DNA from 4 places in the Sedimenticola selenatireducens genome. Region 1 is predicted to be linked to each of the others. Evidence: predicted binding sites of a transcription regulator. Region 1 holds the regulator's gene; each other region holds the start of a gene.
The links. The regulator sigma-54, encoded in region 1, starts transcription at its own class of promoters, with help from an activator protein. The targets are predictions, from matches to a motif close to TGGCANGNTNCNTGCTT.
Positions count from the first base shown of each region.

Region 2: the regulator sigma-54 is predicted to act here: its motif matches at 4,595-4,611, upstream of flgG (flagellar basal-body rod protein FlgG).
Region 3: the regulator sigma-54 is predicted to act here: its motif matches at 3,179-3,195, upstream of ACHZBF_RS17885 (TorF family putative porin).
Region 4: the regulator sigma-54 is predicted to act here: its motif matches at 1,618-1,634, upstream of glnA (glutamate--ammonia ligase).

Region 1 is NZ_CAXXYC010000001.1:218,307-224,008, reverse strand. It holds gene lptC (LPS export ABC transporter periplasmic protein LptC) at 1-482, shown strand, start outside; gene lptA (lipopolysaccharide transport periplasmic protein LptA) at 466-981, shown strand; gene lptB (LPS export ABC transporter ATP-binding protein) at 989-1,714, shown strand; gene ACHZBF_RS01090 (RNA polymerase factor sigma-54) at 1,835-3,337, shown strand; gene hpf (ribosome hibernation-promoting factor, HPF/YfiA family) at 3,362-3,697, shown strand; gene ptsN (PTS IIA-like nitrogen regulatory protein PtsN) at 3,713-4,189, shown strand; gene rapZ (RNase adapter RapZ) at 4,277-5,155, shown strand; gene ACHZBF_RS01070 (HPr family phosphocarrier protein) at 5,409-5,678, shown strand; gene ptsP (phosphoenolpyruvate--protein phosphotransferase) at 5,675-5,702, shown strand, end outside.
Region 2 is NZ_CAXXYC010000003.1:124,399-130,100, reverse strand. It holds gene flgK (flagellar hook-associated protein FlgK) at 1-690, opposite strand, end outside; gene flgJ (flagellar assembly peptidoglycan hydrolase FlgJ) at 856-1,890, opposite strand; gene ACHZBF_RS04235 (flagellar basal body P-ring protein FlgI) at 1,890-2,981, opposite strand; gene flgH (flagellar basal body L-ring protein FlgH) at 3,039-3,749, opposite strand; gene flgG (flagellar basal-body rod protein FlgG) at 3,765-4,550, opposite strand; gene flgF (flagellar basal-body rod protein FlgF) at 4,718-5,458, opposite strand; gene flgE (flagellar hook protein FlgE) at 5,614-5,702, opposite strand, start outside.
Region 3 is NZ_CAXXYC010000004.1:1,439,834-1,445,535, forward strand. It holds gene ACHZBF_RS17865 (patatin-like phospholipase family protein) at 1-906, shown strand, start outside; gene ACHZBF_RS17870 (N-acetylmuramidase domain-containing protein) at 878-1,861, opposite strand; gene ACHZBF_RS17875 (hypothetical protein) at 2,080-2,475, opposite strand; gene ACHZBF_RS17880 (hypothetical protein) at 2,590-3,018, shown strand; gene ACHZBF_RS17885 (TorF family putative porin) at 3,269-3,913, shown strand; gene ACHZBF_RS17890 (methyl-accepting chemotaxis protein) at 4,213-5,702, shown strand, end outside.
Region 4 is NZ_CAXXYC010000004.1:1,357,173-1,362,874, forward strand. It holds gene ACHZBF_RS17460 (tRNA (5-methylaminomethyl-2-thiouridylate)-methyltransferase) at 1-8, shown strand, start outside; gene ACHZBF_RS17465 (sulfurtransferase TusA family protein) at 5-238, shown strand; gene ACHZBF_RS17470 (cation diffusion facilitator family transporter) at 243-1,394, shown strand; gene glnA (glutamate--ammonia ligase) at 1,747-3,153, shown strand; gene ACHZBF_RS17480 (DUF4124 domain-containing protein) at 3,226-4,020, shown strand; gene glnL (nitrogen regulation protein NR(II)) at 4,390-5,484, shown strand; gene ntrC (nitrogen regulation protein NR(I)) at 5,471-5,702, shown strand, end outside.

The sequences.
Region 1 (5,702 bases):
AAGATCCGGGGTACACCACCCGTGAACACAGGGCCGATTACTACCTGGAAGGGGTTGACTCCACCTTGATGGATCTCTCCGGCAAACCAGGCAAACGCCTGGTTGCCGAACGCATGACCCATTTTATGGACGACGACAGTACCGAATTGAAGTTACCCCGCCTCACCCTGTATGACCTGGACCGGCCGCCCTGGCGGGTCAACTCCGAAACTGGCTGGCTATCGGGGGATGGGGAGGTGCTTCTTTTGCAGGGTGCGGTTAAAATCGACCGTTCTGCGGCACTTGGGGTACGCCCGATGCGTATCAGAACCCGGGATCTGCGCGTGCAGCCGGGCGACAACTACGTGGAGACCGACGCTGAAGTGAACGTCCGCAGCAACAAGGACCACATCGACGCCAAAGGCATGCAGATATGGCTCCAGCAGCCAATCCGCATCAAACTACTTGCCAATGTACGAGGACGCTATGAAGTCAATCCCTAAGCCCCATCACACTGGCCGGCGCTGGTTCGCCATTGCCCTGCTGCTGATACTGCCGGGAGTTGTATCCGCCCTGCAGTCGGACAAGGACCAACCCATCTATATCGAGGCCGACGCGGTCGATATCGATGACCGAAGCGGCATCAGTACCTATAAAGGCAATGTGGAACTGACCCAGGGAAGCATCATTATCAAGGCCGACAAGGTAACAGTTACCCAGCGCCAGAACGAGACTGATCAGATCGAGGCGGTCGGCAAGCCGGTCACTTTTCAGCAGGATACTGAAGACGGCAAGGGCACTATCAAGGGCCGCGCCAAGAAGACCGAGTACTCTGCCAACAGCGAAATCATCAATATGATCGGTGACGCCGTACTCACCCAGGGTCAGGACACCTTCAAGAGCGACCGGATCATCTATGATCGCGCCCGGGCGGTAGTGAAGGCAGGTGCCAGCGCCAAGGGCAAAGAGCGCGTCAAGGTCACCATCGGTGGAAAAAAGTAATCGATCCATGACCCTGCTGGCTGCTGACAATCTGGCGAAACACTATCGCCGCCGCGCCGTGGTGAACGGTGTCTCCCTGAACGTTTTGAGCGGTGAAGTGGTGGGGCTGCTGGGACCCAACGGCGCCGGCAAGACCACCTGCTTCTACATGATTGCCGGACTGGTTCCCTCGGAAGGTGGAACCATCCGCATAGACGGTCATGACATCACTGCCCTGCCGATGCACGCCCGGGCGCGCCTCGGCCTGGGTTATCTGGCCCAGGAACCCTCCATCTTCCGCAAGCTGACCGTATTCAATAATATTTTCGCCATCCTGGAGACCCGCAAGGATCTGCGACCCCCGGAACAGATCGAGGCCTGCGAAGCACTGCTGGTGGACTTTAACCTCACCCATCTGCGCAACAACCAGGCGATGAGTCTCTCCGGGGGTGAACGTCGCCGCCTGGAGATCGCCCGATCACTGGCCATGGAGCCCCGCTTCATACTGCTTGACGAACCATTCGCCGGTATCGACCCGATCTCGGTCAAGGACATACAGAATATTATCCGTACACTCTCATCCCGGGGGATCGGCGTACTGATCACCGATCACAATGTCCGGGAGACCCTCGGCATCTGTCAGCGCGCCTATATTATCAGCGAAGGCAAGGTGCTGGCGGAGGGCGAACCGGAGCAGATTCTGGCCAATCAGGAAGTGCGCTCCGTCTACCTGGGAAAAGAGTTCAGTCTCTAGAGTTGATCATCAGTTGATTGACGGCAATAAACCATTTTCTCCTTGTGCGTCTGGTGATTTTTTACGCTAGAATGAAACTGTGAAAACCATACAAATTACGTACCAGATCCAGATACCCGCATGAAGCAAACGCTCCAGCTTCGCCTTGGCCAACATCTCACCATGACGCCGCAGTTGCAGCAGGCCATCCGCTTGCTGCAACTCTCTACGCTGGATCTCAAGCAGGAGATTCAGGAGGCGCTCGACTCCAACCTGATGCTGGAGACCGAAGAGGAGAACAGCGCCCGCGAAGAGGCCCGTGGGAATGAACAAGAGCGCACCATCGAGCGGCTCAATGGCGATGGCCTGAAAGGGGACAAGGCCAGCAGCAATGACCTCAACAACGAAAAAGAGGTCAACGGCGAGGCAAACTCCATACCGGAAGAGCTGCCGGTGGACAGCGGCTGGGACGATGTCTACGACAGCACGCTACCACCCTCTTCCGGACTGGCATCCCGGGACGCCGGCGACAGTGACTACCTGGCCCAGCGCCGCAGTGCCCGCACCCTCTACGACTATCTCACCTGGCAGTTGAACCTGACCCCGTTCAGCGATCTGGACCGCGAGATTGCCGTCTCAATCATTGACGGCATCGATGAAGACGGTTACCTGAGGATGGATCTGAACGAGATTCTTGTCAGCATGTCCGCTGACGAGGTTGAGCTGGATGAGATCGAAGCGGTGCTGCACCGGATTCAGCAATTTGACCCACCCGGCGTGGGCGCGCGTGACCTGAGGGAGTGCCTGCTGATCCAGCTAAGTCAGCTGACGGATCCCCATCCGTGCATGGCCCTGACCACTCAGCTGATCAACAATCACTTCGACCTGCTGGCCCAGCAGGATCATAACCAGATCAAACGCAAGCTGAAGATTGATGACGACACCCTGAAATCGATTAATCAGCTGATCCGCTCGCTGATACCGCGCCCCGGCAGCCTGGTGGCCGAAACCGAACCCCAATATGTCATTCCCGACGTATTCGTGACCCGCCGAGATGGCGTCTGGCATGTGGATCTGAACGCTGATGCCGCCCCCAAACTCCGGGTTAACCCGGAATACGCGCGGCTGATCCGGCGCGCCGACAACAGCGACGACAACAACTACCTGAAGAATCATCTGCAGGAAGCGCGCTGGTTTATCAAAAGTCTGATGAGCCGCAATGAAACGCTGTTGCGCGTGGCCACCAAGATTGTCGAACTGCAGCGCGGATTCTTCGAGCACGGCGAAGAGGCGATGAAGCCCCTGGTATTGAGGGACATCGCCGAGGCCCTGGAGCTGCATGAATCCACCATATCCAGGGTCACCACGCAAAAATATATGCATACCCCCCGGGGTACGCTGGAATTCAAGTATTTCTTCTCCAGCCATGTCAGCACGGCTGGAGGCGGAGAGTGTTCCGCCACCGCGATACGCGCACTGATCAAGAAACTGGTCGCTGCCGAGAAGCCGAACAAGCCACTCAGCGACAACAAACTGGCGAGCATACTCGCCGATCAGGGCATTCAGGTCGCACGGCGGACGGTAGCAAAATACCGCGAGTCCATGGCGATCCCGCCATCAAACGAGCGAAAGCGCCTCGTCTAGAGGCCAGTAACCAAGGAGCAAATCATGCAAATCAGCATCACCGGTCATCATGTGGACATCACCGAAGCCATGCGCAACTATGTCGAAACAAAATTCGAGCGCCTGGAACGGCACTTTGATCATGTCACCAAGATCCATGTCATCCTGAGTGTTGAGAAACTGCGCCAGAAGGCGGAAGCTACTCTCCATGTGAATGGCGCCGATGTCTTTGCCGACTGTGAAGAAGAGGATATGTATGCCGCCATCGACGGTCTGGTGGATAAAATCGACCGTCAGGTGAAAAAGCTCAAGGAGAAAAGCACCAACCATCGCAATGGTGTAGGCATGAAGGGAATCGATCCCGCCAACGCCGAAATCTAATCAACAGGCAAAATCATGTTTCCCGCAAATTTCATTACTGCCGAACGCATCAGCGCCGCGAATCCGGCCGCCAGTAAAAAGCGCGTACTCGAAGAGATAGCCGGACTGCTGGCCTCCGCCTCGGAGGAGCTCAACCAGGGTACTGTGTTCGACAAACTGCTTGAGCGGGAGCGATTGGGCAGCACCGGGCTGGGGCATGGCATAGCACTGCCCCACGCCCGTGTTGCCGGTGTCACGGAGGCCCGAGGCGCCTTCATCCAGCTCCAGTCCGGCGCCGATTTCGACGCTATAGACCAGCAACCGGTCGATCTGGTGTTCGGCCTCCTGGTACCGGAAGAGGCGACAGAAGAACATCTGCAACTCCTGGCAAAACTGGCCACTCTGTTCAGTGACGAAGCATTCTGCCAGAAACTCAGAAAAGCCCGGGACAGCGAGACACTGCTACAGGAGTTCATACAACAGGAACCGATGCCGATAAGCGCCAGCGGCTGATCCCTGGCCGCCTACAGAGGATCTCTGTTTTCGCTGCCGACACGCTTTTCTGCCATCCATCGTGTAATCAGAGGTAACGGAGACCCTATGAAGCTGGCCATCATCACCGGACTCTCCGGTTCTGGAAAAAGTGTCGCACTCCATACCCTGGAAGATGAAGGCTACTACTGTATCGACAATCTGCCGGTATTTCTGCTGCCTGCATTAGCCGGCGAGCTGGTCAAACGACAGGACAAGCGATTCCAGTTGGTCGCCATCAGTATTGATTCACGCAATACGCCCACCGAATTTGAAAGCATCTCCGCACTGCTGCAGCCGCTGAAAGCGGAGAAGATTCGCTTTGAGGTTATTTTCCTCGAAGCACAGGACGAGACCCTGATCAAACGCTTCAGTGAGACCCGGCGGCGTCATCCCCTGACCGGTGGCGCACGTCCGCTGGCGGAAGCGATCAGCTACGAACGGGAACTGATGGCGCCGTTCCTCAACGTTGCCGACATCCGCATCGACACCAGTCAGACCACTCTGCATGAGCTGCGGCACCTGATCCGTTCCCGCATCACCGAGCGGCTGGATACCAAGATTTCCCTGCTGTTTCAATCCTTCGGTTTCAAGCAGGGTGTACCCCGGGACGCGGACTTTGTCTACGACGCACGCTGCCTCCCTAATCCTCATTGGCAGCCGACGCTGCGCCAGCTCACCGGAAAAGACGAGGCTGTGCAGGCATTCCTCGGTGCGAGCAATGACGTGAAGCATTATCAAGCGGATCTGGCCCAATTCCTGGAACAGTGGATACCCCGTTTTGAAACCGAGGGGCGAAGCTATCTGACCATCGCTATCGGCTGCACCGGCGGACAACACCGCTCGGTCTATCTGGTGGAGCAACTGGCCATCCATTTCCGCGCCCATGGCAGGCAGATTCAGACCCGTCATCGGGACCTGCCACGGGAGGAGAAGGCACCGAATTAACCCAATAGGCAGTTTGCAGCCTGGATAAAGCCCAGCCCACGAAAGCCCGCAGACAGGCAATTCCTAACGGGCGGAATCCGGCGCATGGCACGGCGGCCACTCCCGGATTACACCACCTTGAGCACAGGTGGTGATGTCGGTTTCACCGGGAGCGGCTTCATCCAGGCTTCGGTGCCATGTGAGATGGATGGTTTGTTACCGGCACGGATTGTGCGATATTGTTTCCCCTTGGCATGGGCGATTTGAGCTTTTTATGGTCACAAAGCAGATTACAATTATCAATCGACTGGGACTGCATGCCCGCGCCGCGGCCAAGTTCATCACCGAGGCGGGACAATACAGCAGCACCATCCAGCTGATCCGAGACGCCAAACCGGCCAACGGAAAAAGCATTATGGAGGTGATGATGCTGGCAGCCAGCCAGGGTACGGAGTTGACACTCACCACCGAGGGCGATGATGAAATCGAGGCAGCCAATGCCCTCGAGGCCCTGGTCAATGACCGCTTCGGAGAGCCCGAATGACCTTTGCCGGTAACGGTATAGGCA
Region 2 (5,702 bases), on a different contig from region 1:
CTTGCCGATAAAGACATTCAACGCCCCGTTGTCCTGCGGGACTACCGTGATATTGACCAGCTTGGAGAGTTCGTTCAGCAGCACCTCCCGCTGATCCAGCAGATCATTGGGCGAAGGTCCCCCTGCACCAGACGCTTCGATAATACCCTGATTGACCTGGGCAATCGCCTCGGCCAGATCACTGATCTCCTTGGCGACATCCGCCAGTTCCTGATTCAGCTGATTATTTGCATCGGTAAACTGCCGGCTGAGGTCATGATAGCGATTGACCATGGCACCCGCTTCCGACAACATCACCTGCCTTGTTGAGATGGAGGAGGGATCATCCGCCACTACCTGCGTGGCATTAAAGAAATCCTGAATGGCGGGATCCAGCCCGATATTGGGATCCGCCAATACATTGTCTATCCGGCTGGCGTGGCTGAAATAACTCTCCATCTCGGAAGCGGACGACTGGGATGCACGCATCTGGCCCGCCAGGAAGTCATCATACAGGCGCTGCACCTCTCCCACCTGTACTCCCGAACCGATATAACCGGCCCCGGTCAACTGCGGAATTCGGGCGGTCAGATTGACCCGCTGTCGGCTGTACCCCTCGGTATCCGAGTTGGCAATATTGTGCCCGGTCGTGGTCAGCGAGCGCTGAAACGCGAGCAGTGCCGATGTACCTATATTGAGTATGCCTGCCATCTGTCTGTCCTGGTCGCTGAAGCCGCGCCTACGATTGATGCCTTTCGCGGCTGAAGCCGCTCCTACGATCGATGCCTTGTAGGAGCTGCTTTAGCTGCGATTTTCGCTTTTCATGCCTAAATGCCTCTCCTACGTCGTTAATCCCACTGACGACCCGCGTGAATTTCATAGCGACCATTCATGCTCAAGCTTGAGTCGTTCCACCGCCCGGGTCATTTCTGGCCCGTTTAATACCGCATTGATTTTACTCGCATAATTCGGATCGGTCGCATAACCGGCCCGCTGTAATTCAGTAAAATAGGCCTGACTGTCTTTCGTGGCTCCCAGCGCCTCGCCGTAGCGAGGATTCGATTGCAGAAAATCCACGTAGTCATGAAAACTGTCCCGCAGCGAGTCATAGGAGCGGAAAGAGGCCCGTTTCTTTACCGCCGTACCCGCCTCATATTCCAGGGTATTGACGCTTACCCGGTCGCCTTCCCAGCGTCGATCCGCCTTGATCCCGAACAGATTATTGGCCGGTGCACCATCGGCTGCGCGGATCAGCTTCTTTCCCCAACCGGTCTCAAGCGCTGCCTGGGCCAACAGGGCCTGCGGTTTGAGGCCTATCAGACCAGCAGCCTCGGTCGCCCAGGGCCAGAGATTCTCGACAAACTCTTCAGCACTCCAGTTTTTCGGGTCCGGTTGTCCCACGGCAATTTCGGCGCCCACTGCTGGTTTATTCCGCCCAGCATCTGTACGAGGTGTTCCTTCTACACCACCGGACACTGTAACGCCGTCAAGGCGCACACGGCCCGCCCTCTCCGCGTTGCCTGACTCCGGTGCGCCATACATGTTTACAGCCATGGCCAGTCGCCGGTAATCTTCGATCGTTTTCGCCGTCGGGACGGTATCAGCTCCCGCTTCATCAGCACCGCCCAGTTGCCGCTTAATGACATCCGCCAGCCCCATTCCGCCACTCTCAGCCAGATGGATGGAGAGCTGCTGATCGTACATGTCGCGATAGAACAGGCTCTGCTCACTATCCATAAGTCCTTCACCCAGGCCGGCCTGGCGCATGCTCTTCAACATCTGCTGCACGAACAGGGATTCAAACTGACGCGCCACTTGATCCAGCGAACCCTTGGCATCTTCGGATGCCCGGGCCTTGAGCGCCGTCAGGCCCTCCATGTTGGTATAGATTGACGCGCTAGCCAGATCCATCAGATGACCACCAGCTCGGCTTTGAGGGCCCCCGCCTGTTTCAACGCTTCCAGAATAGCCACCAGATCGGACGGTGCCGCACCCACCTGGTTGACCGCGCGAACCACCTCATTGAGAGTCACGCCCGGGTTGAACAGGAACATCCGGCTGCCGCCCTCGGCCACACTGACATCGGAGCGCGGCACTACGGTGGTGGCACCACCGGAGAACGCTTCAGGTTGGGAGACCTGGCTGTTTTCGCTAATGGTTACCGTCAGGCTGCCATGGGAAACAGCAGCGGGAGAAACCTGCACCTGATTGCTGATCACCACCGTACCGGTACGGGAATTGACAATCACCCGCGCCGCCACCTCGCCAGGCTCGACCGGCAGGTTTTCGATCAGTGAGACAAAGCTGACCCGCTGACCGGGATCGATTGGGGTATTGACCCGGACGGATGTAGCATCCAGCGCACGCGCGGCGCCCGGACCGATAGCCTTGTTAATGGACTCAACCATCCGGTTGGCAGTGGTGAAGTCACCCTCATGCAGATTGAGGGTCAGGTAAGTCCCCTGACCAAAGCCGGAGGTGACCGTACGCTCGACGGTAGCGCCGTTGGGAATGCGCCCGACACTGGGGATATTGATGGTGATACTGGAACCATCCGCACCCGATGCACTCAACCCACCCACCACCAGGTTGCCCTGGGCAATAGCATAGACCCGGCCATCGGCACCCTTCAGTGGTGACATCAGCAGCGTGCCGCCACGCAGGCTCTTGGCATCACCAATGGAGGAGACGGTGATATCGATCTTCTGTCCCGGCTTGGCAAACGCAGGCAGATCAGCATTGATGGTCACCGCCGCCACATTTTTCGGATTAATCCGGGTACCGGGCGGCACCACGATACCGAGCTGGGTCAGCATGCTTTTCAGACTCTGCTCCGTGAACGGGGCGGAACTGCTCTTGTCGCCGGTGCCGTTGAGGCCCACGACCAGGCCATAACCGAGCAACTGGTTGGTACGCACCCCGGCAATGGAAGCAAGATCCTTGATCCGCTCCGCCTGGGCAACGCCGGCAAACAGCAGCAGTGCCAGAAGGCCGATGCTCATGTGGATACTGGCCGGCAACAGGGAACGCAACGCTATAGACTGTTTCATACAATTCACCTAAAAGGGCATCAGGGCGCTGATAAAGAACCGGCCCAGCCAGCCCATCACATTGGAATCGGCCACCGCACCATCACCAACATAGACAATGGTCGGATCGGCCAGACGCGTGGAAAGCACGGTATTGGTGGCATCGATATCTGCCGGGCGCACAATGCCGGACACCTTCACATACTCATTGCCCTGATTAATGCCGATCCGCTTCTCGCCACGGACCACCAGATAGCCATTGGGCAGCACCTCGATGACCGTCACGGTGATATTGCCTGTCAACTCGTTGTTCTGTTCGCTGTCACCCTCACCGGAAAAATCGTGTTCCGACTCCAGGGAGAATCCGAGATTGTTACCCCGATTGCTGGCCAGCGGCAGCAAGCCCGGCGCATTGAATTGTGGCGTGGAACCGAGCAGGGTCGGATTGGTGACGCTGTTGCTGTTGGATTTGCTGACTTCGGTGGTGGCGCTTTTTTTCGCATCAGTCTTCTCAACCAGCTCGATGGTCAGCATGTCACCCACACGGCGGGCACGCATATCTTCAAACCAGGACTGCTCATACCCGGCCTGGTAGATGGCGCCATTGCCTTCCGGTTTCGGCGCGGCCACCACCGGGCGAATCGGCGCATACGCCGGGTCGCGCACCGGAGCCGTGTTACAGCCGGCCAGTGCGACGGCGGTCAATGCCAGCATCATTAAGGAGAAGAGCCGATTCATCATCTCAAGTACCTGTTGTTAGAGCTGATTGCTCACATAGGCCAACATATCGTCGGTGGTGGAGATCGCCTTGGAGTTCATCTCGTAGGCGCGCTGGGTCTCAATCATGTTGACCATCTCCTCCACCACGTTAACATTGGAGCTTTCCAGCGAGCCCTGATTGACCGTACCCACGCCGTCAACACCCGGGGTAGCCGTCGTGGGGGCACCACTGGCCGCGGTCTCCCGGAACAGGTTCTGACCCACTGCCGCCAATCCGGTCGGGTTGACAAAATCCGCCAGCTCGATGGTACCGATCTGGGTCGGCGTGCTGTTACCCGACACCAAAGCCGAGACCACGCCATCCGAGCCCACGGTGATACTCAGGGTGTTGGCCGGGACGGTAATAGCCGGCTCCAGGGCATAGCCATTGTTGTCCACGATCTGTCCATCCGAACTCATACCGAACGAGCCATCGCGGGTGTACACAATGGAACCATCGGGATGCAGTACCTGAAAGAAGCCCCGACCCTGAATGGCCATATCCAGCGAGTTGCCGGTCTGCATGATGTTGCCCTGGGTATGCAGCTTCTGCGTGGCCACTGTGCGTACACCGGTACCGATGGCCAGACCCGATGGCAGCTGGGTGTCCTGTGACGACTGCGCGCCGACCTGACGCACATTCTGGTAGATCAGATCCTCGAACGAGGCACGATCCCGTTTGAACCCGGTGGTACTGACATTGGAAAGATTATTGGAAATGACCGACATGCGGGTCTGCTGCGCATCCAATCCTGTTTTTGCTATCCAGAGTGCGGGGTACATAGGGTGTCATCCTCTTGTCGTTGTTTGTTGACTAACAATAGTGAAGGCAATCTGCGTGCCAACCACGTTAACCCGACCATCGCTTTTATCAACCTGTAGGAGGCCCGCCCCGGGCCGATTTCGCGGCGAGGCGCCGCTCCTACAGTTCGCTTTTTGCAACCATCGGGTCAGCCGATACGCATGATGCTGGCTGAGGACTCATCCGTCTGTTCTGCCGTCTTCATCATCTTCACCTGCATCTCGAAGCGGCGGGAGAAATCGATCATGTCCACCATGGAATCCACGATATTGACATTACTGCTTTCCAGCGAGCCGGTTGCCAGCTGTATCTCGGCATCCGCCTCCAGCAGTTGGCCATCCTGCTGGCGCATCAGGCCATCCGTCCCCTTCTCCATCCCCTCCAGCGAGGGCGCCACCATCTTGATCCGGTCGATCTCCGCCAACTCTCCAGCCCCCTGACCCAGGGGACGAATGGAGATGGTGCCATCGGATGCAATCTCTATCTTCTCCGCCGGTGGTATGGCAATCGGTCCACTATTGCCGATCACCGGCAAACCGTTGCCGGTGGTCAGCAGGCCGTTGGCATCCAGCTTGAGGTCGCCACGGCGGGTATAGGCCTCACCGCCATCGCGTGACTGCACAGCAAACCAGCCGTCGCCATTGATAGCGACATCCAGATCCCGACCGGTATGCACGATCGCCCCGTGCTTGAAATCAACACCGGGTTGCTCACTCATGCCGTAGACCCGGGTGGGATAACCATCCCCGAACACCGGCATGCTGCGGAACTGCTGCAGGTCGGCCAAGAAGCCTGGGGTGCTGGCATTCGCCAGGTTGTTGCTGTTATTTGACTGGGCCAACAAGGTCTCTTTGGCGCCGCTCATCGCAACAAATAACATGCGATCCATTGTCTTCTCCTGTGAATTTCATCCGCGTGGGCACAAACAACGTGCCCACCCTACAACCCGCACCCCGTAGGAGCGGCGCCCTCGCCGCGAATCATGTCGCTCTCGAAACCCCCGTAAAATTCGGCCCGGGGCGGGCCTCCTACATGCCACCGACCTTATCGAATATTGATAATCGTCTGGGTCACCGTGTCGGCGGTGGTGATCACCTGGGCATTGGCCTGATAATTACGCTGCGCGGTGATCA
Region 3 (5,702 bases), on a different contig from region 1:
TCGGTAATGATGGGGCGCATACGCGGCAGTGAATACGAAGACCTGCACGCACGAAAATCCAGTGTGCAGTTGAAGGGCATGACCTATGTGCACCTGACCCAGGGCCTGGACGGGAAAGAGGTCGACTGGAAGGGGAGCGGGGTGCCCGCCGAACCGGCGACGGCGGCACCGGTCACCGGTTACGGCGTACGCAGGGACGTGCAACAGCGCCTGGCCATGATGCGCACCGACCTGGATTCGTTTACCGATGTGGAGGCCTTTGCACTGATGAACAGTGGTTACCACGCCATGTCGCGTGCGGCCGGCTCACTGAAATCATTCCCGTTGATACGGGATGTGACCCGCCCCTGGTCCTTCCGTCAACTGGATGGGGCGATGCAGTCCACCGCCACGACCGGGAACGGTCTCAGCGCGGCGGCCCTGGACCGCCACCTCGGTGTCTCGCATATGAAGTTTTTCAAGGTGTGGCACCTCCATGGTGCGCTGGCGGCGCTGGCGGTTACGCTGGCCGTGCTGCTGCTCGGCGGGTTCGGCTACTGGGTCATCAACGGGCTGCTCAACAATCCACAGATGAGCCTGATGGAGACGGCATCGGTACAGGCCCTGCTGGGTTGGCTGCACCGCTCGTTGACCCTGGGCAACCTGGCCGGTGGCGTGATGATGTTGCTGGCCGGCTACCTGGTATTGGCCCTGTTTGGCCAGCGTTTCGGCAAGCGCATTATGCAGTTTTTCAAGTTGCGCTCGATTCTGCGCAGGGCGGCCATCGGCGTGGGAATCGGCCTGATCGGATGGATTATCCCCACACTGCATCTGCTGCTGTTCGATCGCCTGTTCCTGCGCCTGGGACGACTGCGCTCACCCGACCGCCGGGCAGGCGTCATGACATCAGCAGACGGAACTCCCTGAACCAGCGGGCCAACCGTTCGTGGTAGTGGTGGGCGGCGTATTTCGGACCATTGTAGAATCGCGCGACCCGGTGAAAATCGGCCTCGGCGGGGTTTTGCTTTTGGATCTCTGTGCGGCGCGGCTTCAGGAAACGCGCCACATAGGCCACCTGCTCATCGACCGGGGCGGTAAACAGCGTGCGCGCATCCGGCGCGCCAACCGCGCGGTAATTGCACCCCATGATCTGGCCCAGCCCCAGGCTCATCGACTGCATGCGCAGCTCCTCCAGATCGCTGTCGGGATGGAGAGAGTTGAGGCGCGACAGATAGTGCTGTTCGAAGCGTGGACGGATAATCCCCGCTGTCTCCTGGCGGATAATGGACAGCACCCACTCGGGCCGGATGTCGATCCCCTCCTGTTGTTGGGCCCGTGAAGCGGCCACGGCGGCATCGCCATAGCGATCCAGAATCGCGCGGCAATCGAGGAAGCGGTTTTCATGCAGGGCGTTGAGGTGGAAGATCGCCAGGTCGATGTCGCCTGACATCACCTGATTGTGTTCACAGCGCTGGTAGGCCGCCAGCAGCATTGCCTGCAGTGTCGCCTGGTCCAGGGTGGTCTCAGGGATAGTATCGATCAGACGACCGGCGCTGTTCCATTGACAGGGATAACAGAGCGCTGCGCGGGATATTTTTCCACCGAGCTGGTAGTCGTATTTGAACTGGGCGACCCCCCGGTTGGTCCCGCGGCCGAAGTCGCCGTCGATCAGAAAGGCGCCGCTGGCGGCGGTGGAGTAACCGAGAAAAATCATCAGCCGTTGCAACGCCTTGATGGCGGATTCGCCGGCCGATTTCCGGGTCAACCGAATGTCGGAGGCGAGTAGCCTTTTCAGTGCGCTGCGCCAGATGCCGTCCTCGTCGGCAGGGTGCGTAAGAATCTGCTGAATACGCGGATCGTTGACGAGCGAGACGATGTCCATTTTGATGCCCCCATCCTCTGCCTGACTGTTAAGAGGATAGCAGTGTGCGGCCGCCGAACCAGGGGTAGGTCTGCTCAGCCGAAAGCGTAACCCGACGGGTCGGGTGCGCCACCGTTTCACAACCTCGCAACATCTTCGTCGGATGACGCTGCGCTAATCCGACCTGTGTCGCGAATAACGTAGGTTGGGTTTCCGGCTAACCCGACAGGCGGAACCGGTTATTCGCTGTTATCCGGCTCGTACATGGCGTGAAACCGCTCCGCTGCCATGCAGTAGCCATCGGTTTCGTCCGGCTGGTTGAACACCAGATAATCACCTGCGGCGAAGTGCGACTCGCCTTCGCGGGTTTTCAGCGTGCCCGCATGCTCGGTCCTACGCGCCCACACCGGTGTCGACTTGATAAAACGACCGGGGGAGACCTGTCGGTAAGTGCGGGCAAACACATCGGCGGCGACGGTGTAGATGTCACCCGCGTTGTCGACCAGCCAGTCACCGGGCTGGCCATGTTGATTGCCCCCCCATTTGCGATAACGGAGGCCCTCGGTGTCCAGCGCCAGTTTGATAGCGGTAACCGCCTGGTCAGGACGTTTGCGGAAGCGGCGAAGGGTGGCCATAGGCTGAATTTAGCACGCCTTGCAGAATCTGCCGAATGGGGGGAGTCTATGGCGTTGAAGTGTGCCATTCTGCGCCTGGAATGGAGCCCGGCAAATAATCTTCCGAGGTGTCCCGTGTCCTACCGATTCCATCTGACGACTGTCCCATTGATCCTTCTCCTGGCCACACCGGCCGCTGCCGAACCGGATCCCAGAATCCTGGTTGAGTTACCGGCTCCCATGCAGGCGCATATGCTGCAGAATATGCGCGGCCATCTGGAGGTACTCGATCGATTGTTACTGCTGCTTGCGGAAGGGCGGCTGGATGCGGCCGCTGACCTGGCCGAATCGGAACTGGGCATGAGCTCCCTGGAAAAGCATGGCGCCAGCCATATGGCCCCGTTCTATCCTCAGGGGATGCAGCAGGCCGGTACCCGGATGCACCGTTCCGCCAGCCGTTTTTCCCGCATCGCCCAGGAGGGTGATGTGCTGGCGGCTTACAAATCACTGCGCGAGATCACCGCGGCCTGTACCGCCTGCCATGCGGGCTACCGGGTGCGTTGAGCACGCTGCCGGATGGTGACCCGTTTGAAGCTAACGCTGCCCCACATTGAAGCAATGCCTTTTGATTCTTTCGCTGCGCTGCACAAATCGAGTGCGGCCTGTCTGCGTTCACGGCCAAGCTGGAATACTAACTGTTTGTAATATAAAAATTATTTTGATTTGGCACAGGCCGTGCTGAGTGAAAGTGAGTCGACCATGTCTGCGTGGTTTTTTACTTGATACATCACTCTGCAATGAAGGTAAATTCAACATGAAACTGAAAAAACTAGCTATCGCCGGCGCGCTGCTGGCGGGTACATACAATGGGCTGGCGCTGGCTGAGGGGCCGATCAGCGCCAATGTGGCGTTAACCTCCGACTACGTCTGGCGTGGTACTTCCCAGACCGATAACGGGCCGGCCATTCAGGGCGGCTTTGACTATGCCCACGCCAGCGGTTTCTATATCGGGGTGTGGGGGTCCAATGTCGATTTCAAAAGCGATGCCAATGTGGAGCTGGATCTGTACGGTGGCTACAGTACCGAATTTTCCAGTGGCCTCGGGTTGGATGTGGGCGTGATTCATTATGACTATCCCAGCGAGTCGGATCTCAATTTTGAAGAGGTCTATGTGGGCCTGAGTTACGACTTCATTAGCGCCAAGGTCTCCCATGATCCGGACAATGACAACACCTACTGGGAGGCGGGTGCAGAGTTTGCCTTGCCGCAGGGTTTCGGTCTGGGGCTGCATATCGGCTATAACGATCCCGATGCCGGTGAGGAGGTGACGGACTGGAAATTGGGTGTCACCAAATCTGCTCTTGGTGTCGATTTTGAACTGGCCTATACAGATACCGACAGTAGCAGTAACTCACTGGCGGATGGCCGTGGCATTCTGACCATTTCAAAAAGCTTCTGAATACATCCTGCCGGGGCGGCTTTTGTCCGCCCCGCATTGCCCATCGGATCGGAATTGCGTGGCAGCCTCGCTTTTGGGGGCGGCCTGTCATCATAGTGATATATCTCCAGGGCATGCAGTTTGGGGCTGTGTCATGGATAGACAGGCTGTGTGCGGTTGACATAAATCAAAGCGAACGCACAGGAATGTCAGTTCATAATCAAGTTATTTCTCCCCGGGCCGCTCTATGTCAGTACATGAATAAACAGCGCCGATGTCGTACCCATGAATTTTCACCAGTGTGCAGAGAATAATAACGTATGAAGATTAATCATCCGGTAACCGATGTGGAAAAGCAGTTCAACATCGATGCAAACATACTTTCCACCACAGATCTGAAGGGGGCCATTACCTATATCAACCCCGACTTTGTCGACATCAGTGGCTTTGCGGAAAATGAGTTGCTGAACAAGAACCACAACGTCGTCCGCCATCCGGATATGCCGCCTGCCGCGTTTCAGAATCTCTGGGATACGGTTAAATCCGGAAAAGCCTGGATGGGCCTGGTGAAGAACCGCTGCAAGAACGGTGATTACTACTGGGTCGATGCCCTGGTCACGCCTATCGAGCTCAACGGACAGGCATTTGAGTACCAGTCTGTTCGCTATAAACCGGAAAAAGCGTGTGTCACACGGGCAAGCCACTTATACAAAAGGCTGCAGGAAGGGAAAAACTATAAACCGAGTCTGCGTGCCCGGCTGGGCGTGCGCAATCTGCTGATTCTGTCAAACCTGGTGGCGCTGCTGCCGGCAGCACTGACCAGCCTGACGGAGTCGCTGCAGGCCTACAGTGTGGTGGGATGGCTGCTGAGTGCCGGACTGATCGTCATCGCCAATACCCTGGTGATGTTGCCGCTGGCAGCCCTGGTCAAGCGCGCCAGGTCCATATTCGATAATCCGTTGATGTGCAAAATTTATACTGATCGGGATGATGAATTCGGTCAGATACAGGTGGCGATGCGCATGCGCCGTTCCAAACTTAATGCCGTTATCGGCCGGCTTTCAGATACCACCCGAATCTTGCGCGAGACTGCGGATGTCACATCGGAGGCGGCCAATCGCACCAGCCAGGGTGTAAGCACCCAGCAGTGCGAGATTACCCAGGTGGCCACGGCGATGACGGAGATGTCAGCCACGGTTCAGGAGGTGGCGAGAAACGCGGCCATGACCGCTGAGCACACTGCCGCCAGTCAGCGGGAGAGTCAGGCCGGACAGGGGGTCGTGGAAGAGGCGATTAGTGCCATCCATCATCTCAGTGAAGAGATCCAGCAATCCTCGGGGGTGATCCAGCAGCTTTCCGGCTACAGCGAAAATATCGGCAGTATTCTTGCCGTGATCAAGGGCATTGCCGAGCAGACCAACCTGCTGGCGCTCAATGCCGCCATTGAGGCGGCGCGTGCCGGTGAACAGGGGCGCGGATTTGCCGTGGTGGCCGATGAAGTGAGGACCCTGGCCAGTCGCACCCAGGAGTCGACCCAGGAGATTGAGAAGATGATTGACCATCTGCAGGGTGGCGCCAGGGAGGCGGTGCAGGTCATGGACCGGAGCCAGGCGAGTGCCGGTAACTGCGTCGATATTGCCGCGCGCGCGGGTGAGGCGTTGCGAACCTTGACGAAAACCATCAATACCATCAGCGACATGAACTTCCAGATAGCCACGGCTTCCGAAGAGCAGAGCGCGGTGGCGGATGATATTCAGAAAAGCATTGTCAATATCAGCCAGGTTTCCGAAGAGACATCACTGGGTGCCAG
Region 4 (5,702 bases), on a different contig from region 1:
ACATATGAAACCTGTGATTGTGGATGCACGGCGGCTGCTCTGCCCGATGCCGGTCATCCGGGTGCAAAACCGGGTCAAGGAGTTGCCACCGGGTACCCGGGTCGAGGCCATCTGTACCGATCCCGGTGCACTCAATGATATTCCGGCCTGGTGTCGCATCAATGGCCATAAGCTGATCGAGACGCGCACGGAAGATAACGAGTACATCATCGTGGTCGAGGTGGGTGAGGACAGCTGACCCAATGAATCAGGTTATCGATCCAAAGCGCCTCCGCTATCAGGCCATCCAACGTGTCACCGTAGTCGGTGTGTTGGTCAATCTACTGCTGGCCGCGAGCAAGACCATTATCGGTATTGCAGCCCAGTCCCAGGCGCTGGTGGCGGATGGCATACACTCACTTTCCGACCTGTTATCGGATGGCCTGGTCTACTTCGCCGCCAAACAGGCTAATCATGGCCCTGACGAGGCGCACCCTTACGGCCATGGCCGGTTTGAAACCGCGGCGACCCTTGGCCTGGGCATCCTGCTGGCGCTGGTGGCCATCGGCATTACCTGGGATGCGGTGGGGCGGCTGTTTACCCCGGAGGCCCTGCTGCACCCGAAGCCGCTGGCTCTGTATGCCGCCCTGTTCTCCATAGTGGCCAACGAGGCGCTCTACCATTACACGGCGGCGGTGGCGCGCAAGATTAAATCAGATCTGTTGCAGGCCAATGCCTGGCACCACCGATCGGACGCCCTCTCATCGGTGGTGGTATTGATCGGCGTGGGTGGGACCATGGCCGGACTGCCATATCTGGACGCCATCGCCGCTGTCGGTGTCGGCCTGATGATCGCCAAGATCGGCTGGGATCTGAGCTGGCCGGCATTTCAGGAACTGGTGGATGAGGGGCTGGACGAGGAGCGTCTGGAGAGTATCCGCGCGATTATCCATCAGATCGGCGGTGTCATGGATATCCATATGCTGAGGACCCGCCGGATCGGTGGTGAAGCGAGCGTTGATGTACATATTCTGGTCGAGCCCTGGCTGAGTGTTTCAGAGGGCCACATGATCGGGCAGATGGTGATCGATCGCCTGCTGGATGAGATTACCGAGGTGATGGACGTCACGGTGCATATCGATCCGGAAGATGACGAGAAGGCAATACCCTGCGAGGGTCTGCCGCTCAGGGCGGAAGCGGAAAAACTGCTGTCGCAGCAGTGGCGCGGTATTCCCGGCGCGGAAAAACGGCGGCGGGTCGTGCTCCATTATCTGGCAGGGAAAATCAATGTGGATGTCTACTTCTCCCTGGACGATTTGTCAGACGGAGAGGCGCAGGAGAAATTTACCCGGACACTCCAGGAGAAGGCGGCCGAGCGGCCGGAATTTGGAGTGGTCAGGGCCTATTATGGGTAACCGCACCATTATGGTGCATATACGGCCGCACTCGCTTTATTTTGGTGCGTCTGCCCTTTGGGGCGAAGCCGGGATGCGTCCTGGGGATACGCGGGCTCAACGGGACTGTTACTGCGCAAGGTGTGCTAATCCCCTGTAATCATTTCTGTTTCCCGCCCCTGGTGGAATCGTAGTAAAATCCTCTGTCCGGTTGGGGAGGGGGAGTCAACAGATACCCTAACCGTGGCACAGTACTTGCTAAACACAGGACATGCTTTGGTGCCCCGTAGGGGTGTCCCAAATCGCAAGAATCTTTAATTGATGGCCACGCTGTGGTCCGCATAATCTCAAATACTAACTGCTGGAGAACCTCATGGCCTCAAAAGTCCTGAAGATGATCAAAGACAACGAAGTGAAGTTCGTCGATTTCCGCTTCACCGATACCCGTGGTAAAGAGCAGCATGTCTCCGTACCGGCTCACACCATCGATGAGGACCTCTTCACCGACGGCAAGATGTTTGATGGTTCCTCCATTGCCGGCTGGAAAGGCATCAATGAATCCGACATGGTACTGATGCCGGACCCCGAGACCGCGGTGCTGGACCTGTTCGCGGATGAAGTGACCCTGAATATCACCTGCGACATCCTGGAGCCCTCCACCATGGAAGGTTACGAGCGTGACCCCCGCTCGGTGGCCAGACGTGCCGAGGCTTATCTCGCCTCCACCGGCATTGCCGACGCCGCATTTTTTGGCCCTGAGCCCGAGTTTTTCATCCTGGACGATATCCGCTGGGGAGCCGACATGAGCGGCGCCTTCTACAAGATTGATTCGGAAGAGGCTGGCTGGAACTCCGAGCGTGTCTATCAGGATGGCAACATCGGCCACCGTCCGGGTACCAAGGGCGGCTATTTCCCGGTACCCCCGGTCGACTCCCTGAACGATATCCGTGCCGCCATGTGTCTGGCGATGGAAGAGATGGGCGTCCCGGTCGAGGTGCATCACCACGAAGTGGCCACTGCTGGACAGTGCGAAATCGGTACCAAGTTCAGCACCCTGGTGCAGCGCGCCGACTGGGTGCAGGTACAGAAGTACGTGACCTGGAATGTGGCCCACGCCTATGGCAAGACTGCTACCTTCATGCCCAAGCCGCTGGTGGGCGATAATGGTTCCGGTATGCATGTGCACATGTCCCTGGCCAAGGGTGGCGAGAACCTGTTTGCCGGCAACCTGTACGGCGGCCTGTCCGAGACGGCCCTTTACTATATCGGCGGGGTTATCAAGCATGCGCGTGCGCTGAATGCCTTTACTAATCCCTCCACCAACTCCTACAAGCGACTGGTACCGGGTTTTGAAGCACCGGTGATGCTGGCCTATTCCGCCCGTAACCGTTCCGCTTCCATCCGTATCCCGTTCGTCAACAGCCCGAAGGGTCGCCGCGTGGAGGTCCGCTTCCCGGATCCTACCGCCAACCCCTATCTGGCCTTTGCCGCCCTGATGATGGCTGGTCTGGACGGTATCCAGAACAAGATCCACCCGGGTGAGGCGATGGATAAGGACCTGTATGACCTGCCCGCCGAAGAGGCCCTGTCCATCCCAACCGTCTGCCACAGCCTGGACCAGGCGCTGGAAGCACTGGATGCTGACCGCGAATTCCTCACCGCTGGTGGCGTGTTCACGGACGATCTGATTGACGGATTCATCCGCCTGAAAATGGATGATGTGACCCGTCTGCGCATGACCACCCATCCGGTGGAGTTCGACATGTACTACAGCCTGTAAACGGACGGTAGTAACCGTGCTAAAAACGCCCCCGAATCGGGGGCGTTTTTTTTCCAAGGTGCATCGCCGGGAATGACGCTTGTCACCGTTTTGATACGCCTGATCGAGAGAGCTGTTGAGGCGGCACCGGCAGTGAGCTATCCTCACCCTATGAGAAGCGTCTTCTTCATCTGTTTGATGTCACTGGCACTCTGTGGTCAGGCGGCCATCTATAAATGGGTTGATAGCAGGGGTGACGTGCATTATTCCGACACTCCGACCCGGGATTCCGAGGAGATCAAGCTCTCGGACCCTACCATATACACTCCATCAAGTACCGGTTCTCAGAGCGGCAGTGCCGCCACCGGCACAAGGCCGCCCGAGGGCATAAACTACAGCAGTTTCGTTATCCTTGCGCCAAGCAACAATGAGGTGGTGCAAGCGAATGGCGGATCTATCACCATCCGTTTTCAGGCACAGCCGGGATTGCAACCGGGGCACTATATACAGGCGGTCCTGGATGGGCGGATTCTTGATCAGCGAGTCACCGGCGCGACCCTGCAGCTGAGCAACGTCGAGCGCGGCGGGCATATGGTGCATGCCAGTATCCATGATGCCGCCGGTCGTCTGTTGGTCCGCTCCAATATTGTGCAGTTTTTTGTCCGCCAGGTTTCTCTGGTGGAAGATGGCAAGACCCCTGAGCCGCCGCCCTCCGGTAGCGGTAGCAATGGTGGCGATGCACCCCAGTATAAGCCAGGAGATGCGCCGGACTATTCCGGCAAGCCAGCCGCCAATCCCGGTTCTGATGCCAGTGATTACAATTCACCACGCAAACCCATCTCCTCTACGCCGGGCCAGTCCAATCCGGCGTTCAAGCCCAATTATTAGGCCTTTTCCAGCATAAGGCTCGGTACTTTTGTCGGAGACCCTCTGTTTCCGATCAAGCCCCGCCTGAGCTTTCACAGAATTGCCTGATTTCTCACCACCACCCACAAAGGGTTCTCCACCCGCGCACAGACCGCTCCTACAGGACACCCCTCGAAACCAAATCCATACCCGGGCATCACCCGCAGATAGCCAATTATTGCCCGTATTTCTGCTCGGTCTCTATTGTCCGTCCCATCCATGCACTAAAATAGTGCATGGATGGAGTGATGCGCGAACCCGCAGTTGCACCAGATATCCCGCCACTCCTTGCTTCCCGGCGAAAAGTATGTGCATACGACTCTTGGTTCGTTTTTTGCAGCAGGTAAAGCGATGAAGGATATGATTCACACCACAGAGATTTCCCGGCAACGGATACTCGAGAACCTGAGCAGTGCCGTATTGCTATTCGACCGGTCGCTTTGCCTGCAGTATATGAACCCGGCGGCGGAGATGCTGTTTGAAGTCAGTTTTCGCCACATGCTGGGTAACCCGGCTGAATCACTGATCCAGTGTCCCGAGGGAGTGACCCGCCAGCACCTGGAGCAGGCGTTGCATACCGGTCACCATTTCACCGAGCGTGAACTGAGCCTGCCCCTGCCGGATGGCAAGCGGGCCACCGTGGATTGCACGGTAATACCGCTTACCGACAGTGAGGGCGATGCAGGGTTGCTGGTGGAGATCCAACAGATAGATCGCCAGTTGCGCATCAGCCGTGAGGAGCAACTGCTGTCCCAGCATCAGGCCGCCCAGGAGCTGATCCGGGGGCTGGCCCATGAGATCAAGAATCCGCTGGGTGGGCTGCGTGGCGCGGCCCAGTTGTTGGAGCGGGAGCTGGTCGATCCGGGGCTGTGTGAATATACCCAGATCATTATCAACGAGGCCGATCGGTTGAAGAATCTGGTTAACCAGATGCTGGGGCCTGATCGTCTGCCCAATCTACGGGAAGTGAACATTCACACACTGTTGGAACGGGTACGCAACCTGGTGCAGGCGGAATCCGGGGAGCGGATTTCCATTACCCGGGATTATGATCCCAGTATCCCTGATCTCTACGTGGACAGCGACCGGATCATCCAGGCGTTGCTGAACATCCTGCGCAATGCCGCCCGCGAGATCAGTAACCATCCGGAAGGCCGCATCGTGCTACAGACGCGGATTCTGCGCCAGTTCACCATCGGCAACCGGCGTCATCGCCTGGTGGTCCAGATAGGTATCGAGGACAACGGGCGGGGTATTCCGGAATCGATTCGCGAGAAGCTTTTTTATCCCATGGTGACTGCCAGCGAGGATGGTGTCGGTCTCGGCCTCACCATCGCCCAGTCACTGATCAATCAACACGGCGGGCTTGTGGAGTGCACAAGCGAGCCGGGAAAGACACTTTTCAGTGTGTTGTTGCCAGTGGAGAATCCAAATGCCGCCAACTAACTCTGTCTGGGTCATTGATGATGACCGGTCAATCCGCTGGGTGCTGGAGAAGGCATTCGAGAAAGCGGGTATGGCGGTGAAAAGCTTCCCCAGCGCCGATGGGGTGATGGAGGCGCTGGGTCTTGAACAGCCGGACGTTATTGTCTCCGATATCCGCATGCCCGGCATGGACGGGCTCTCGCTGCTGGAAAGAATTACCGCCGCCCATCCCAATCTGC